DNA from 3 places in the Vibrio syngnathi genome. Region 1 is predicted to be linked to each of the others. Evidence: predicted binding sites of a transcription regulator. Region 1 holds the regulator's gene; each other region holds the start of a gene.
The links. The regulator PurR, encoded in region 1, represses purine synthesis genes. The targets are predictions, from matches to a motif close to TNANGNAAACGTTTNCNTNA.
Positions count from the first base shown of each region.

Region 2: a site for PurR is predicted at 2,774-2,793, ahead of pckA (phosphoenolpyruvate carboxykinase (ATP)). Genes of this name have one in related genera too.
Region 3: a site for PurR is predicted at 4,113-4,132, ahead of K08M4_RS05985 (phosphoribosylaminoimidazolesuccinocarboxamide synthase). Genes of this name have one in related genera too.

Region 1 covers NZ_CP017916.1:1,139,333-1,145,245, forward strand. Annotated here, with positions in the region: gene glgA (glycogen synthase GlgA) at 1-301, shown strand, start outside; gene K08M4_RS05420 (alpha/beta fold hydrolase) at 585-1,382, shown strand; gene K08M4_RS05425 (putative signal transducing protein) at 1,493-1,810, opposite strand; gene K08M4_RS05430 (TVP38/TMEM64 family protein) at 1,874-2,554, opposite strand; gene K08M4_RS05435 (TfoX/Sxy family DNA transformation protein) at 2,709-3,299, opposite strand; cyclic di-GMP riboswitch class I at 3,427-3,512, opposite strand; gene purR (HTH-type transcriptional repressor PurR) at 3,683-4,687, opposite strand; gene torD (molecular chaperone TorD) at 5,004-5,651, opposite strand.
Region 2 covers NZ_CP017916.1:3,136,477-3,142,389, reverse strand. Annotated here, with positions in the region: gene K08M4_RS14270 (AsmA family protein) at 1-822, opposite strand, end outside; gene pckA (phosphoenolpyruvate carboxykinase (ATP)) at 976-2,601, opposite strand; gene hslO (Hsp33 family molecular chaperone HslO) at 2,939-3,832, opposite strand; gene hslR (ribosome-associated heat shock protein Hsp15) at 3,851-4,237, opposite strand; gene gspC (type II secretion system protein GspC) at 4,517-5,440, shown strand; gene gspD (type II secretion system secretin GspD) at 5,482-5,913, shown strand, end outside.
Region 3 covers NZ_CP017916.1:1,266,802-1,272,714, forward strand. Annotated here, with positions in the region: gene K08M4_RS05975 (helicase-related protein) at 1-1,969, shown strand, start outside; gene K08M4_RS05980 (hypothetical protein) at 2,173-2,550, shown strand; gene K08M4_RS05985 (phosphoribosylaminoimidazolesuccinocarboxamide synthase) at 2,911-4,014, opposite strand; gene K08M4_RS05990 (SulA-like leucine-rich domain-containing protein) at 4,342-4,749, opposite strand; gene K08M4_RS05995 (hypothetical protein) at 5,072-5,260, opposite strand; gene K08M4_RS06000 (tetratricopeptide repeat protein) at 5,426-5,913, opposite strand, start outside.

The sequences.
Region 1 (5,913 bases):
TGAGCCTTGTGGCTTGAACCAAATCTACAGCATGGCTTACGGCACTTTACCGATTGTGCGCTCTGTCGGGGGGTTAAAGGATAGCGTCAATGACTACGATCAGGATCCCGAGATAGCGACCGGCTTTGCTTTTGAAGAGCCAACACCGCAAGCATTACTAGCGGTATTACATCGTTCATTACTACTTTATGCACAAAATCCATCTGAAATTAAGCGCGTTCAGCTTTACGCGATGCAGCAAGATTTTAGTTGGGAGGATGCAGCAAAAGAATATCTTACGATGTACCATTCTGCATTTTAACGTGTTGACTTAGCTTTAAAATTCAGTTGTTGAATAACAACAGCTCATAATAAAAGAAGGCGCTCTGATAGTAGAGTGCCTTTTTGTTTTCTGGTCAGATCACATCACGTTTACGAAGAGAAAGCTTGCAAACTCATTTTAGTCAGGTAGAAAAGGTGGTCAGGTATTCACATGACTAGTGTTGGGTTTGACACTATTATCACTTAAAATTCTTAATTGCGTGATATCCTTAGTCATCGCCTTGTGATGAGGCTTAGCTCCATAAATAAATTAAGCGATAGGTATGTCTGAGAGTTTATTATTTCATAAAACATTTACTCACCCTACGAGCGATGAGTGGGTTGTGTTTGTGCATGGCGCCGGAGGCAGTTCCTCCATTTGGTTTAAGCAGATCAAAGCCTATAAACAGCATTTCAACTTGCTTCTCATTGACTTGAGAGGGCATGGTAAATCAGACAATATACTTAAAGATCTGATTTCGAACCGTTATACGTTCAAATCAGTAACGCTCGATATACTTAAAGTGTTAGATCATCTAAAAATCCGATCCGCACACTTTGTAGGCATGTCTTTGGGTACGATTATCGTTCGCAACGTGGCTGAATTGGCGGCAAGCCGAGTACGTTCGATGGTGCTTGGTGGTGCCGTTACTAAACTTAACACTCGTTCTCAAGTCTTAATCAAATTAGGAAACTTGAGTAAGCACATCATTCCTTATATGTGGTTATATAGCCTTTTTGCTTATGTTGTGATGCCGCAAAAAAGTCAGAAAGAATCACGTCACCTATTTATCCGCGAAGCTAAAAAGCTGTGCCAAAAAGAATTTAAACGCTGGTTTATCCTAACTGCTGATGTAAACCCTCTTATGAAGTACTTCAAAGATAGAGAGTTGCCGATCCCAACCCTTTATTTGATGGGAGAACGTGACTACATGTTCATCAAGCCCGTAAAAGAGATGGTTGCAGCGCACGAGTCGAGTGAGTTAGTGGAAATAGCGAATTGCGGACATGTGTGTAATGTAGAAAACCCTGAAGAGTTCAACCAACGCTCTATCGCGTTTATTCAAAAGCAAATTCAGTGATTCTCTAGATCCTTGATCAGAACATACTTGAATAGAATTGAAATAAAAACGGGAAGCTAATAATAGCTTCCCGTTTTTATTTTGAGGGAGGAGTATCGTTCGTTATGTTTTTATTCTGGTGATGCAGCACCGCACTGCCAACAAGACCCGAATTGTGCTTCATTGATTTCATGACACTCACCACAACGCCACTCTTCATAGATGATCGAATCTTGCTGTTTTTGGTAGTCATTGACGATCGTACGGGCTTTGTTAGCGAGCTCTGGCTCATATAACCATACGTAAGGGTCTGTATCTTCAGTAAATGGGATTTCCCCTTTTAAACCAAACAAACCCTCACCACGGACTTCACACGCAATATTCTCACTTTCTAACAATCCACAGATGATATGAGCTTCTGTCGGATTCGATGCACTGAAGATTTTCATTGAAATAGAACCTTATTTGGCTGCATGCATTATTTAGCTATATAAGTTATTTAGTTATATTCGTTACTCAGCGACAGGTGCTGAGCGAAATTTATTCATCAACCATTTGGCAATAATTGGGAACACACCCAGTAAGGCAAATGACAACAGTACTGAGGGAGACACGATACCCGAAAGTGAATCAATTTCTGCGAGTTGAGTTCCGGCATTCAAGAAAACGGCAGTACCCGGCAACATCCCGATTTGACTTGTAATGTAGTAACGACTAACCGACATCGGTGTTAGACCCATCAACAGATTAATAAGGAAGAATGGGAACACGGGAATTAGACGCAGAGAAAACAAGTAAAATGCGCCATCTTTTTCAACGCCTTTATTGATGGTGGCTAACTTGTCACCAAACTTGGTTTGGATCCAGTCACGTAACAAGTAACGGCTACTTAAGAAGGCGAGGGTTGCACCAATGGCACTTGCAAAGGACACCAGTAGTAAACTGTTCCAGAAACCAAACAGCGCAGCGCCTAACAGCGTAACAACGGCAGCGCCAGGAATTGAGAAAGCCGTAATCATGACATAAGCGACAAAGTAGATAGCGGCAGCGGCAATGAAATTGCTCTCGATGTAGTCATTCAAAACAGCTTGTTGGGCTTTCGCATTTTCAAGCGTTAAGTACTGGCCGAAATTGACGCCTAACAAGACGATGGTTATGACCAACACAATACCCAATATCATTTTTTTACTCATTGATACTTCCTCTAAATTTTCAATGCATACCATTAGTTTTTCAATGTATACCATTAGTATAGATAGACAGGCAAAGCATAGAATAACTTTCACCAGATATAAAAAAAGCCGCAAAAATGCGGCTTAATTATCTAGATAGTTTGCACTGACAATGTTAATTGACGTGATTGATAAGCTCTTCACGACGTTGCTGCGGTATAACAGACCAATGTGTACCATTGATCGCGCCTTCTAGCGCCCATAACAGTTCAATACTGACAGAAGACGCATGCGATTCTTTGATGGCGTTAAATGCGTTTACAGAGCCAGATTCATATAAACGTTCTACAGAATCGATCCCTGCCTTTTTCAACATCCGCTCGGTGGCGAGTCGAAGGTTAGGCAGATCTTTGAGTCGAGTTGGTTTAGCAGAAGATTGTTCAGCTTTCTCTTCTTTAGCAAAACCTAGAGACGTAGTCGCAAGCTGCAAGATTTTCTCTTGGTCTTGCCATAAGCCTTCAGGTAAAGCGAAATATTTAGTAACGACAGGAAAACCACGTTTTTTGTAGACGTATGGTTGAAATCCTTGTTGTTCGAATTGTTGCGTTGTGCATTTGTCAGATCGTATATGCAACTGGTCATTCACAACCAGGGCAAACATTGTGTCATCAGCAAAAAGCCCGAATCCACCAAACATTGAGCGTGACTTAATTTTTCCTAGGGGCTCAAATAATTTCATTGAGTCCTTTAGTATCGGTTTATCCATGTTATTTATCTCGGTGTATTTGAACTACGCCACCAAATAAGCAGGTCCGAGAGATTAGCAAAATGTTGCAATTAAATTGTCAATAGGCTGTAAATTACTAAAGTATTAGCAGTTACTGCATTTTGCCATCGGTAACCCCGCTACCATACCAACGAGTGGTTTAGGCCGGAAGCTTTGCGTCCCACTTTTTCAAGTGGTTTGCCCTGTGCGTGACTGGGTTATTAGAATAAAGTTTTTGTTGAATTAGGCTCACACTTCTTACTTGAAAATGTGATATTGCTTCAATTAATGATCTTCGAATTATGCATGCAAGTGCATTTTGTTTGTTGAGAAAAAAAACGCACCTAAAGGTGCGCTTGATTAAACTAAACTCATTACATCAATTAATTTAACGTTTTAACTGTACTTCGTTCAACAATTTCAGGGTGCATTTCGAAGACGCGTTTTTCGTGGTCTTTGTCTTTTATACGCTCTAGTAGTATTTCGAATGCATTTTTACCAACACGGCGCTTAGGTTGGTGAACCGTCGTTAACGGTGGAGAGAAGTATTCAGCCAATTCTATGTTGTCGTAACCGATCACTGAGATATCTTCAGGAATACGAATGCCTTTTTCTTGCAATCGGCTCATCAGTCCTAATGCCATCGTGTCGTTAAAACAGAATACAGCGGTAGGGCGATCTTCCATCTCAATGATTTGGTCAGCAGCAATCACAGCTGTGTCACATTCAAAGTTGCCTTCGATGATCATATTTTCATCGGCAGTAATCTTCGCTTCGTTGAGTGCGCGTTTGTAACCCGCGATGCGTTCAACACATGCCGCTTTGTCTAAGTGGCCACTTAAACAAGCAATCTTGGAGTGACCGTGCTCAATGAGGTACTTGGTCGCTAGGTAACCACCTTCCTCAGAGTTGTCGATGATCTTATCTGCTTGAGAACTCTCAGGGCCCCAATCCATAATTACTTTAGGGATGTCAGCGTGACGGTCTAACATGCCTCTCAGTTCTTCAGTTAGGTCAGAACACATAACTAAGATGCCATCTACACGTTTCTCTGCAAGCATTCGAATGTAGTCACGTTGCTTCTCATAGATACCGCCCGTATTACACAGGATCAAAGTGTAACCTTGACGGTAGCAGTAGCTTTCAACACCATCGATAACTTCAGAGAAGAATAGGTTAGTTGATTGAGTAACTAGCATGCCGATAGTGCGGGTTGTATTGCACTTCAAACTACGAGCAACGGCACTTGGTGCATAGTTCAGTTCGTCTACGGCTTTATTTACTTTTTCTTGCGTCGCTTCTGCAACAAAGCGAGTTTTGTTGATTACGTGAGAAACGGTTGTTGTTGATACGCCTGCTAAGCGAGCGACATCTTTTATAGTGGCCATGGTTTTATCCTATTAGAAGCTACTTTCCCAAAGTACGGAATGAAGTAGCCGTTAAGCTACCTAACTAAGAGCTTAAATTTGTAGGGCTCTTTGGGTACTAAAGTGCTAAAAAACAAAAAACCGCTATTGAGCGGCTTGTCTTAACACCGAAATGCTCAAAACTATAATAAGCATAGCATTTCGTGAATGTTTCATATTTTATCGTTTGCGGTCACAATTTTAGACTGACTAGAAATTACTCGCAATAAAATTCACCCGGAAATCCGGGTGAATTGTCACATTCTTCTGAATTTATTTAACGAGTCATCCAATAAGCTTATTCACCAGCGAGGTATTGGGTGTCCAATTTGCAGAATGCAAGTAGCAGAGATGAGACTGAAGCGTAGAAACCGAATTCGTCAACGTCATGACATTTAACGTTGAACTTTGGTACCCAAGTAAGAAGTTGTTGTTCGATAAATTGCTGTTGAACAGCGAAGGATTTCTCTAGTTCTTCTTCAAGTTCAGTTTCGTTCGAACGAATGATGAGATTACCTAGGAAATCGAGTTCGATAGCAATGTGGTCAGCTGGCTCTTTCAGGTCTTGGTTAACCACCAAGTTGTGTTTAGCCATGATCTCTTCCATATCTTTTGCTGGCTTATCGTTCAAAAGGCCAGTCTGGCCGATATACATAGAAGCGTAAGGAAGTGCGCCATGTTTATCAGTCTTTAAGAATAAGTCACAGAAGTCAGCAGACAATTCTAATTGAGCATCTTCACGTGTTTGTAGACGGTTTAGCGCATCCACTAAGCTATCAATTGCCGGCTTTAGTGTTTCATTTTCGCCTAAACCAGTTAGGAAAGAACGAATTTCAACAGAGTGGTAGTGATCGAGTTCTTCTTGAGTGAGCTCTTTAGCGAACAAGCTTGATAGCCACCAGTATATTTCTGCTCGTTGTTCGTTGAATGCTTTCGTATCTTTCATTTCTTAGATCCTGATTTAGTCTTGTGGTGTGTGTATACCTAGCATCGTCGAGTGATTTGGGTATAGGCACACCAAGGCTGAATAACAAGGTTATTTGCGAAACGCAAAGTTACTCGTTAGTAGTAATGCCTATATTGAATTGCGATGGGCGACAAATAGCAAGGTTTAAGATTGTCTTGTATCAAAAAAAAATCATGTTTCTGGCTTTTATCTTCTGTAGTACTAGAATTGTTACGAGTTATGAATAGAATGGTCAATGAAA
Region 2 (5,913 bases), 1.3 Mb from region 1:
AGCTGCGAGGTGACCATATTGCCATTCCACGTCGCTGCGCAGAATATCTAAGCTGTTGATGTGATTGATCTGAATACCTGCTACATCCCACTCTTTGCTTAGGAGGCTTTGGGTCTGTTTCTGATTGAGTCGTAAGCCATCGATGGTCACATTCACGAGCGACCAACCTTGCTGATACTGCTCTGCTTGTCCGGAAATCTTGGCGCCACGCCAGTCAAACGAAGCACCATAAAGGGTGCTGTCACTCGGCTTTAGATCCAGGTCAATCAACAGGTTATCGAAGGCTTCGCCTTGCCAATACAACTGTGAGGCTGAGAGTTGGGTTTTGCCATAGGGCAGTAATGCGATGTTGTCATCCCACGTTGGATCGGAGATCTGGAGGTCGATGCCTCGCGCGTTAAATTCTGGCGTTGAAAAGTCGAGATTGTTGATGGCCAGCTGGTGGATCTTAATGCTTGGCTGGGTAAATAAAGAGGTGAGCGTTTCTAGGTCGTCGGCTGCTAACTGCAGGCCGCTGATCAAAACGGATTCAAAGACCAGTTTGGCCTCCGTAATCGAGCTGGAGCTGAACCAAAGGTCAATCTTGTCGATATACAGCGGTGTTTGTTTTTCAGGTTGGCTTTGGGTAATGCCCATTAAGGTAATGTGATAAGGCGTCTGGTACTCAATATCTTCAATGAGCACAGGTTGTTCAATCGCATGTTTGATAAAAAAGTTAGTAACATCCGCACGGTATTGAGTCTGCAGGCTTAATAGCAATGCTGCGATAGTTGCAACGGCGATAGCCAGCGCAATGCCGAACACCATGAATACCTTTTTCATTCCCTGAAAACCTTAAATTTCAATCGTCTCAAAACAGAGTGGAACAAAAAGGGACAAGCAGCAACAAAAAAGCCCCTCAAAAGAGGGGCTTGCTACAAAAATATCACTTTAAATTGGGCGTTCGCTTTTGGTTAAGCCCGAGCAGATGTTGGATTAGTCCAGTTGAGGACCTGCCGCAACCAGTGACTTACCTTCAGCGTTGTCTGTGTACTTATCAAAGTTGTTGATGAAGCGCTCTGCTAGATCTTTCGCTTTGCTTTCCCATTGTAGTGGGTCAGTGTACGTGTCGCGTGGGTCAAGGATCGCAGGGTCAACATCGTGCAACGCTAGCGGTACTTCTAGGTTAAACATAGGGATAACCTTAGTCTCAGCTTGGTCGATTGAGCCATCTAGGATAGCGTCGATGATGCCACGAGTATCTTGGATTGAGATACGTTTGCCTGTGCCATTCCAACCTGTGTTCACAAGGTAAGCTTCAGCGCCAGCTGCTTCCATACGCTTCACAAGCACTTCAGCGTACTGAGTTGGGTGAAGAGTTAAGAATGCCGCCCCAAATGCCGCAGAGAACGTTGGTGTTGGCTCAGTGATGCCACGCTCAGTGCCCGCTAGTTTCGCAGTGAAGCCAGATAGGAAGTGGTACTTCGTTTGCTCTGGAGTCAGTTTAGAAACAGGTGGTAGCACACCAAATGCATCAGCAGTCAGGAAGATAACCTTTTGAGCATGACCTGCTTTTGATACTGGCTTAACAATGTTGTCGATGTGGTGAATCGGGTAAGAAACACGAGTGTTTTCTGTTTTTGAACCGTCATCAAAATCGATAGAACCATCACCACGAACCGTTACGTTTTCTAGCAGTGCATCACGACGGATTGCATTGTAGATTTCAGGTTCTGCTTCTTTAGACAGGCGAATGGTCTTCGCGTAACAACCGCCTTCAAAGTTGAAGATACCGTCGTCGTCCCAACCGTGCTCATCATCACCGATTAGCTCACGCTTAGGATCCGTTGATAGGGTTGTTTTACCTGTACCAGACAGGCCGAAGAAGATGGCTACATCGCCTTTCTCGCCGACGTTTGCACTACAGTGCATTGACGCAATGCCTTGCAGAGGAAGCAGGTAGTTCATCATTGCGAACATACCTTTTTTCATCTCACCGCCGTACCAAGTACCACCGATGATTTGAACGCGCTCTGTTAGGTTGAAAGCAACGAAGTTTTCAGAGTTTAGACCCTGCTTTTCCCAGTTAGGGTTAGTTGTTTTAGCACCGTTCATGACCACGAAATCAGGTTCGAACGTTGCTAGCTCTTCGTCAGTTGGACGAATGAACATGTTCTTAACGAAGTGCGCTTGCCACGCTACTTCAGTAATAATACGTACGCTTAAGCGCGTATCTGGGTTAGCACCACAATAACCGTCAATGACAAACAGACGCTTGCCAGACAGCTGAGTTGTTACAAGCTCTTTTAGCTCATTCCATACTTCAGTTGTAATCGGTTTGTTGTCATTTTTGCCTTGATCTGACCACCACATGGTATCGCGTGTTGTGTCATCTTTAACAATGTACTTATCTTTTGGTGAGCGGCCAGTAAAGATACCAGTGTCAACCGCAACGGCGCCTAGTTCCGTTACTACGCCTTTTTCGTAGCCTTCCAAACCTGGCAGTGTTTCTTCAACGAATAACTGCTCGTAGCTAGGATTACGAAGAACTTCAGTAACGCCAGTCAGTCCGTGCTTAGTTAGATCAATTTGTGCAGCCTTAGTATGTTCCATAACGGTCATAGGTGCTCCTTGTAGGATATTTTGTAGGGATTTTGTATTAATTTTTTATTGTTATCTGCTCACCATGCTAGCAACGAGGCTCGGGGGAAACAGGGATATAGCTCAAAAAATATCCATATTAACCATGGGGTTTTAAGCGCCTCATCACATATTGGCCTGACTAGTCTATCCTGTACGCAAACCTTTGCGCTAGAGGAGAGAACATTATTAATTGATTAAAATTAAGAGGTGATTTTATTACGAGATGTTACGGAGTTTGCGATATTTTGATCACAAAAAAGGCCAGCGTAGTGCTGACCTTTTTGGGGTAAATTACGTGTTTTTGGTACGCCGTAAATTAATGAACCGTATTGCTGCCTTTATCTGCCGCTTCTGCATACAGAGCATCAACATCATTCTTGTCGAACGAGTAGTTTGTGCCACAGTAATCGCAGTGAAGAGCAACGCTGCCTTCAGTGCTAAGAATGTCGTAGATCTCTTCTTGAGCGACAGTAATGATAGCGGCACCGCTTCGGTCACGTGAACAACCACAGAAGAATTCAACCGGTTGTGGTGTGAACAGTTGTACTTTCTCTTGGTTGTACAAACGGTAAAGCAGTTCGTTTGCTTCTAGAGTGAATAGCTCTTCGTTTTTAACGGTGTCTGTTAGTTGCTCTAGGTGCTCGAAGTCGTCAGGAGTACCTGTGCCGTCTGGCATCACCTGTAGCAACATACCCGCAGCGTGTGCTTTGCCTTCATGCTCGCCCGTGCGCAACCATAGACGTGTCTTTAGTTGTTCAGAGTTTGCGAAGTAACCTTCAAGTACTTCAGCTAAAGTGTCACCTTCAAGACCAACGATACCTTGGTAACGCTCACCTTTCTTAGGATCGATAGTGATCACTAGGTGGCCTTTACCCATAAGGTCGTGTAGGCCAGCGTCGTCGGCAATGTCACCGTCAAAGCGAGCAACGCCACGAATCTTCTGATCGTTATCGCCATTGATAACAGCCAGAGATACAGGGCCATCACCTTGCAGTTGCATCGTGATAGAGCCTTCAAACTTTAGCGTCGCCGTGAGTAGCGTCGTTGAAACCAGTAGCTCACCCAACAACTTTTGTACTGGCGCTGGGTATTCCTTGCTAGAAATAATCTGTTGGTACGCTTCGTCCATCTGTACCAATTCACCACGTACCGATAGGTCTTCAAATAGGTAGCGATTTAAAACATTACTTGTAGACATTGGGTCTGCCATTTGGCTATTCCTTCTAGCTTATTGAGTCTTGAACTTGATGATGTCACGACGTTGCTTTTTATCTGGGCGACGTTCTGGTGCTGGGCTATGAGCATTAAGCTTGCGCTGTTGTGCAAACTCTTCTCTTTTTGCCAAGCTTTCGGTGGTTTCTTCATAGAGTGTTTGAGCGACCGGCGCCCCGCCACGGTGTGCGGATATTTTCTCTATGGTGACCGTCTTTTCTTCATTACCTTGGCGCAGAGTAATCACTGCCCCAAGTTCTACGATTTTGCTGGGTTTGCTGCGCTGACCATTATAGTGGACTTTGCCACCATCGACCATGTTGCGAGCAATAGATCGGGTTTTGTAAAAACGCGCTGCCCACAACCATTTATCGAGTCTGACAGCTTCATTAGTAGTTTTCATATAGGGCTGTGCCTTATTCAGTGAGAAATGAATGCGGTTTAACTGTAATGAACAGTGCGCAACATGCTTTTAATTACATTAAGTAGAAGCTTAAAGTGGAGGCGGTTGGCATTTTTTTCAAGTCATAATACAAAATAGCCATGTAATGCCGCTTTATCGATTTGCTATGATATAGTTCAGGATCTTATGCTTAAATAAGCTTGGTATCGAACGAATGAATAAAAAAGCTGAAAGTTTAATGATTTGCAGCATTTGTCGTCATGAAAAGGGGCAAGGAAAGTGAACTTTTTAGAGCTCAAGAATCGCGCAGGAAATTCTCCTGTGTTGAGCCGCTTATTAGAAAATGGATTTGTACTTCAGCAGAAACTAAGCCTAGCGATGTGTTGTGTGTTGATTGCAGCTTCCGCATGGATTTTAGGGCAGCTTGCATGGTTTATTGAGCCTGCAGAGCAAACCGTTGTGCCTTGGAAAGCAACGGCTTCATCGTCTTCTACTCCTCAATCGACCCTTGATATCTCTTCTTTGCAGCGGAGCAACCTTTTTGGTGCTTATAACCCAACAACGCCAGTTGTGGTTGAGCAGCAAGTTATCCAAGATGCACCAAAGACCCGATTGAACTTAGTTTTGGTCGGTGCAGTCGCTAGCTCTAATCCAAAACGAAGCTTAGCAGTGATCGCTAATCGCGGTACGCAGGCGACCTACGGAATAAATGAAGAGATAGAAGGCACTAGAGCTAAGCTTAAAGCCGTATTAGTCGATCGCGTGATCATTGATAACTCAGGTCGAGACGAAACCTTGATGCTTGAAGGTATTGAGTACAAGCGTTTAGCTGTCTCAGCCCCTGCGCCACCTCGCGCTTCTTCTTCGGTTCGTGGTAATAACCCTGTTTCAGCAGAACAGAAGCTAGATGAAATTAAAGCGAAGATAATGAAAGATCCGCAACAAATCTTCCAATATGTTCGACTGTCCCAGGTCAAGCGCGACGATAAAGTGATTGGTTATCGAGTGAGTCCAGGCAAAGATTCAGAACTTTTTAACTCAGTAGGGCTCCAAAACGGAGATATCGCGACTCAGTTAAATGGGCAAGACCTGACAGATCCCGCCGCTATGGGCAACATATTCCGTTCTATCTCAGAGCTGACAGAGCTAAATCTCGTCGTCGAGAGAGATGGTCAACAACATGAAGTGTTTATTGAATTTTAAAACTTTGCGTCTAACGAAGGACGAAAGTGTAGGAGAAGTACGTGAAGCATTGGTTTAAGAAAAGTGCATGGTTATTGGCAGGAAGCTTAATCTGCACACCCGCCGCCATCGCGAGTGATTTTAGTGCCAGCTTTAAAGGCACTGATATTCAAGAATTTATTAATATTGTTGGTCGTAATCTAGAGAAGACGATCATCGTCGACCCTTCGGTGCGCGGAAAAATCGATGTACGCAGCTACGACGTACTCAATGAAGAGCAATATTACAGCTTCTTCTTAAACGTATTAGAAGTGTACGGCTACGCAGTCGTTGAAATGGACTCGGGTGTTCTTAAGATCATCAAAGCGAAAGATTCTAAAACCTCGGCAATCCCAGTTGTTGGCGACCGTGATTCGATTACAGGCGACAGCGTGGTAACACGTGTTGTGACGGTTCGTAATGTTTCGGTTCGTGAGCTATCCCCTCTACTTCGC
Region 3 (5,913 bases), 130 kb from region 1:
TCGCTTGGTAATTACGTCCGCCACCATTGAAGGGGAACGTCTTGCTCATTATTTAGATGCGAGTCGAATAAGCTGTGAAGGCCGCACTTATCAAGTTGAGATTGAACACAGGGCGAATGAATCCAGAACACTGCCAGATATTCGACACCTAGAGCAACGCATTGCTGAAGAAGTGAATCATCAACTGATCGCTTCACATGGCGATATCTTGGTTTTCCTTCCGGGTAAAAAAGAGATCGTGCAATGTGAACAAGCTTTGGCAAAAAATCCAGATATCCAAGTGGTGAAATTGCATGCGTCAGTCAGTGATACAGAGCGAGATTTAGCGTTATCGGGTCGTAATATCGATATTAATGCTAACGGTTATGGCCTGAGAAAGATCATCCTTGCGACCAACGTTGCAGAAACTTCGTTAACCATTCCTGACATTGGCGTGGTGATAGATTCAGGATTAGAAAGGCGCACCGTTCAACGAAATGGCAGAACCACACTGATGCTTAAATCCATCTCACGAGCCAGCGCCAAGCAACGCGCTGGCCGAGCGGGTAGAGTGATGGATGGTGTTTGTGTGCGTCTATATGGTGAGCATGCGGCGTTAGAGTTGGTCACACCGCCTGAATTGCAGCGTGAAGAGCTGATCGAACCGATGTTGGCCGCGGCCTGTTGTGGTGCTCCGCTTGAGAGCTTGTCTTTCCTTGATCCTATTCCTGAAAAATCACTAAACAGTGCTACTCAAACCTTGCTGACGATGGAAGCGATTAACGCCGACCATCAAATTACCGAGCATGGCAAAAAGCTGTATCCGTTGCCGATTGATGCTTTGTATGCCGATATTGTTACTCGAATCAAAACCAAAGCACTCAAAGAAGCCATGGTCGATCTCACGGCAGCGTTGTCTGTTCCGGCTCGCTTATATCAGTTGCCTAGCAATGCAGAACATTTGGAAGCACTCGCTCAACGAGAAAAGGAAGGGTGTGATTTATCCCTGTTGATTCAGATCGTTCGCGGTCGCGAATATCCGAATCTAGAAATCGACCAGCAGGCATTGAATGAAGCACAAGGACTGGCTAAGCAAATGCGTGAGGTGTTTGAACTTCCTCAATTAGAAGTCGCGTCCCGTTTCCTGCGTATTGAACTGATTGACACCATGATTAAGCTGCACCCTGAGTTAGTGTTTGTGCGCAGACTGAAAAGGAAAGAAGCCTTTGCCAACGGAGTGTTAGAGGTAGTACTCGGCCGTCAGAATCGTTTCCCGGACAATGCACAAGCGATGTTGGTGTTAGACACTCATAGTTTGCCGGGAAGAGGCGTTAAGCAAACACTGACCTTAGCGACGGTCACGGCCCCCATTCCTCTTGAGCTTATCATTGATGCTGAACTAGGAGAGTGGGAGCAAGGTGAAACGATTGTGAATGATGACGGCGTCTATACTGGGATGGCGTTGGTGTATGCCGGCCGCACGATCACGACCAAGCTCGTGGCAGCGGAAGGGCAACTATCGTTAAAGCCGATCGTCGATCTTGTATCGAATGGGGTTCAACTTCCGGGTTTTTCACAAGCTCGCACTCAACAAATCAAACATTGGCAGCTGTATGTGAAACTCGGTCTCGATGAACAAACCCAATACACACCAGAAATTGAGAACATTAACTTTGAGCTATGGTTAATAGAGCAGCTTGAAGTGTTAGGTGTCACTGATGTGAGCGAATTGGAAATGTTCGACCATGCTGATATTCCATTTGATGGTATCCCGACTTGGCTCTATTCAGAGTTTTCGGAAAAGTACCCGTTTGCATTGAGCCTTGCCGACTTGCAACTCGATGTAGAATACTTGCCCGCACGAAAGCTGATTTACGTTCACTATCAATCGGGTAGCCGAAAGTTATCGCCAAAACGTTGGGAGCTCCCGACATGGTCTGGCTGGCGTATTCAGTACAAAAAAGCGAGTCGGATAATTGATATCAAATAGATGGATTAGTTTTATCTCTAAAATATTAATCAAATAGGTGCATATATGTTTTTTCAGTACTTATTTTGTTACAAGTTTGATTTTTATATGCCTTTTTAACCAATCAAAAGGTCATAAAAGACTATTCTTCTATATCCTATTGCTATAAAGAAAGAGTTGATAGATATTGAGTATATTGTGTTGTCAAAGTGTCGGGGGACATCATGGATAAACAGACAGAGACGCGTGTAGAGTTTGATTACACAACATTTCTTGGCGCCTCATGCAGTAAAAAATGGACTTTTCTGGAAGCACTAACCACGATTGCGCCAGTATTTAGTACCGTCTGGCGAGATAGCATTAAAGAGCTCGCAAGCCCTGAAGATCGTTTATGGCAGATGGCATTGAAGTCGATGTCGACGCGTAAAAGTGATGAATCAAACATTGTTACCTTACTCAAGCTAGCCAAGCTAGAGGGGATCAATGAACTCAAAGTTGCTATGCCATATTCTCTTGAAGAAGAGCAGATCGAGTATATTGAATCGCGCAGTCATTTGGTGATTGCCGAGAATACTGGAGAAGAGTTTACTATCAAGCTGTGATCTTTCAGTATTGCTTAGAGCTTAGAGCTTAGAGCTTAGAGCTTAGAGCTTAGAGCTTAGAGCTTAGAGCTTAGAGCTTAGAGCTTAGAGCTTAGAGCTTAGAGCTTAGAGCTTAAAACATAGAGCTTAGAGCTTAGAGCTTAAAACATATAGCTTAGAGCTTAGAGCTTAGAGCTTAGAGCTTAAAACATAGAGCTTAGAGCTTAAAACATATAGCTTAGAGCTTAGAGCTTAGGCTTAGAAGCGAGCTCAAAGAATATTAAAAATCGTACACGTAAAAAGGGCCTCAATAATGATGAGGCCCTTTTAGTATCTGAAACTTGTGTTTAGAAGCTTTCTAACTTTCTAGAATGCAATCAATCAGTCGACTAGGCCGTAGTTGGCACGCAATACATCGATGATCTCTTGCTTCGGATTCTCACTCAGTACGATTTCCGCACCTGTAATTTTTGCCGCGATATCAAGATAAGTACGCGATAGAGACATCAATGAATCCAATGGAAGTTCATTGTCACGAGCTAACGCTTCACGCTCTGGCATACGTTCTTTGTTCAAAAGAATATCAGCATCAGGGAAGTAGTTAAGCAAGAACTGGCGGAAACCTTCTTTTGAATTCTCAACGATGTTGCCGTTGTTGTATTCCTTAGTGTCCCAAATGCGAGATGAATCTGGGGTACCGACTTCATCCATGTAGATAAGCTTTTCTTTGCCTTGAGCATCGTTGACGTAGCCGAATTCAAACTTCGTATCAACAAAGGTTTGATCGACTTTTGCTAGCGCTTGGCTGATTACGTTGAAGCCTTCTTTTAGCAGCTTCTCGTAATGCGCAATGTCACTTGCTTGAGTAAAGTTGAATGCTGCGAAGTTGTGTTCGATGTTGTGACGCGTGATGTTCACATCGTCAGCTTCTGGAACGCCAGGAATACCTTTCAAAATCCCTTTTGTTGAAGGTGTGATCAGTAGCTCAGGCAATTTCTTGTCTTTCTCAAGGCCTTCTGGCATCTCGATACCACAGAACTCACGTTCGCCATTCGCGTACGCACGCCACATTGAACCTGTGATGTATTGACGACAAATCGCTTCGATCATGACTGGGCGAGCTTTTTGTACAATCCATACGAACGGGTGAGGGATATCAAGAATATGACTGTCAGCGAGGCCGTTGTCTTTAAACAATTTGAACCAGTGGTTAGAGATAGCATTCAGAGCCGCTCCCTTACCTGGAACACCTTTAAGATTACCTTCACCACGCCAGATACAATCAAACGCAGAGATACGGTCACTGATCACCATGATTGCTAAAGGCGCATCTGGTGCTACATCGTAGCCTTTCTCTTTAATTAGTCGTTGGCTATCTTCTTCAGTTAACCAGTAGACTGAGCGAACCTTGCCACTGTGGACAGGTTTATCAGTACGGATTGGTAGGTCATCATTTACGGCAAGAACTTGATCAGCAAGGCTCATTTAGACATTCCTATCTTTTATCAAACGTCATACAGAGAAGTGCGGTGTGCACATGATTAGACGGGCATTATACCCAATCTACTATTTGCTTCCAGAGGAAAAGCAAACGATTGCTAAATATATTGTTCAATTAAAAACCCCCGCCTAACTAATCGCTAAAAAATTGGCGAATTGTAGGGCAGGGGAAGGCAGTATATTTGAACTGTGTTTTGGAGCTATTCTGTTAAGTTAACTTCAGTTTGTTAGCTAAAAGATTAAGCTATGTTTATGGGCTATGTTTATGAGCCAACAATGTTATTAAGCCAACATGATATTAAGCAAGGCGGTCTAGTGAATACGCTCTGAATTGGCATCAATAAAGAAGACTTCACACTGAAAGCGCAGTCCTAATGTTCTTAGGTATTGCTGACTGAATTGATCAATCGAAGCACTCGCAACAATCGCGCTCGCATTCTTAGAGCGAATAGCTTTCTCGACGGTTTCTACTTCTGTCATTTGATTAGAGGCTTTCATGTGGATAACACGATCACAGCAAACATTATGTTGCTGCAGCTGTTTAGCTGATGGTCTTGGTGTTTGAGCTGTAAACAGTAACCATTGATGTTGATTGGACAGCAACGCCATTTTGGCAAACAACGCTTCTTCGTTTGAACTTTTTGTTTCACGAGAGACGGATGTAAATGCGCAGTGAGTTAGCGGGCTAGAGTGTTGTGCTTTAACGTGAGCTGGAATCATTTTGCTGTCCTTATATACATGCTGTATGTGTATACAGTAGTTTTTGTTGCTTATAAGATCAAGCGTTTTTTGAGGGATTATTGGACGATCTTGCTTGGTTAGGGCGGTGGATTTTATTTAAGTAATTGAAAATATTATAAAAATTAAATTTTAATGAATTTGTTGTTTTGTCTCATAAGTTGAAGGAATGTGAGCTTTATACAGGTATACACAGTGGTTTTTACAGAAAAGTACTGTATACACCTGTGTAGAAGGTAGAAGATCTAAAACCACAGGCACAAAAAAAGCGCCTTAGGCGCTTTCTTATATTTCACGGTGTTGCTTATCTCAATGTCGCTTGGGAGATTTTTGCTCTCATTTCCATTTCACCAATATTGAACAGGCGAACATCAATGGTTGCCATATCATTGCACTCTTTACATGCATGATGACACTTACCATCTAGGTAATCGTGCTTTTTAACTAGGCTTGGCTTTTTGCACCAATCACAAACGCCTTCTACTGTGAACATATTCTCTCCTCACCTGTTTAAGTCAGGTGTATTTTCGGCGCAAATTATGACACAAGAAAGACTCATTAGTTAATAGTTTGTTACTCGTTTTTGAGAGGGGGATCGATTGCAACACTAATAAAATCGATACATTTGTGACTATGGAAATCTAGTTAGCGCATTGGTTTACGTTTTTGTAACACTTTTAAGGATGGTTTTTAGCGAATTGTTCAAACGTTTCATCTCTTCGTCACATCCGTAACCATCGGGGTGGTAGATTTTGGATAGCTGTTTATATCGAATTTTAATGCTTTTTTGATTCGGAATTGAACTCGGTGTATAGCCAAATAGAGCGCAGGCTACTTGTAAATTGTTCAGACTGTTGTCATTTTTCTGTTTTTTTAACTCATGGAACATGGTGTGTAGCTGACGTTTTTGCTGCTTAATAGTGAAGTCCTTCGAGCTAAGCTGTGCTTCAAGTGTCTGCTTTTGTTGCCCTAATTCCCCCGACTTTAGAGCGTGTCTTCTTTTTGATATCACCAGAGTCATGATAATGCTGACAATTGAAATCAACACGGCCAAGGCTGCGCCAATCAGATAGTCTGAATACGTTAGGTTAGAACGTGTTGCCTGATATCTAGGGGGCAGAGAAGAAGGGGAGCTACTTGCTCGCT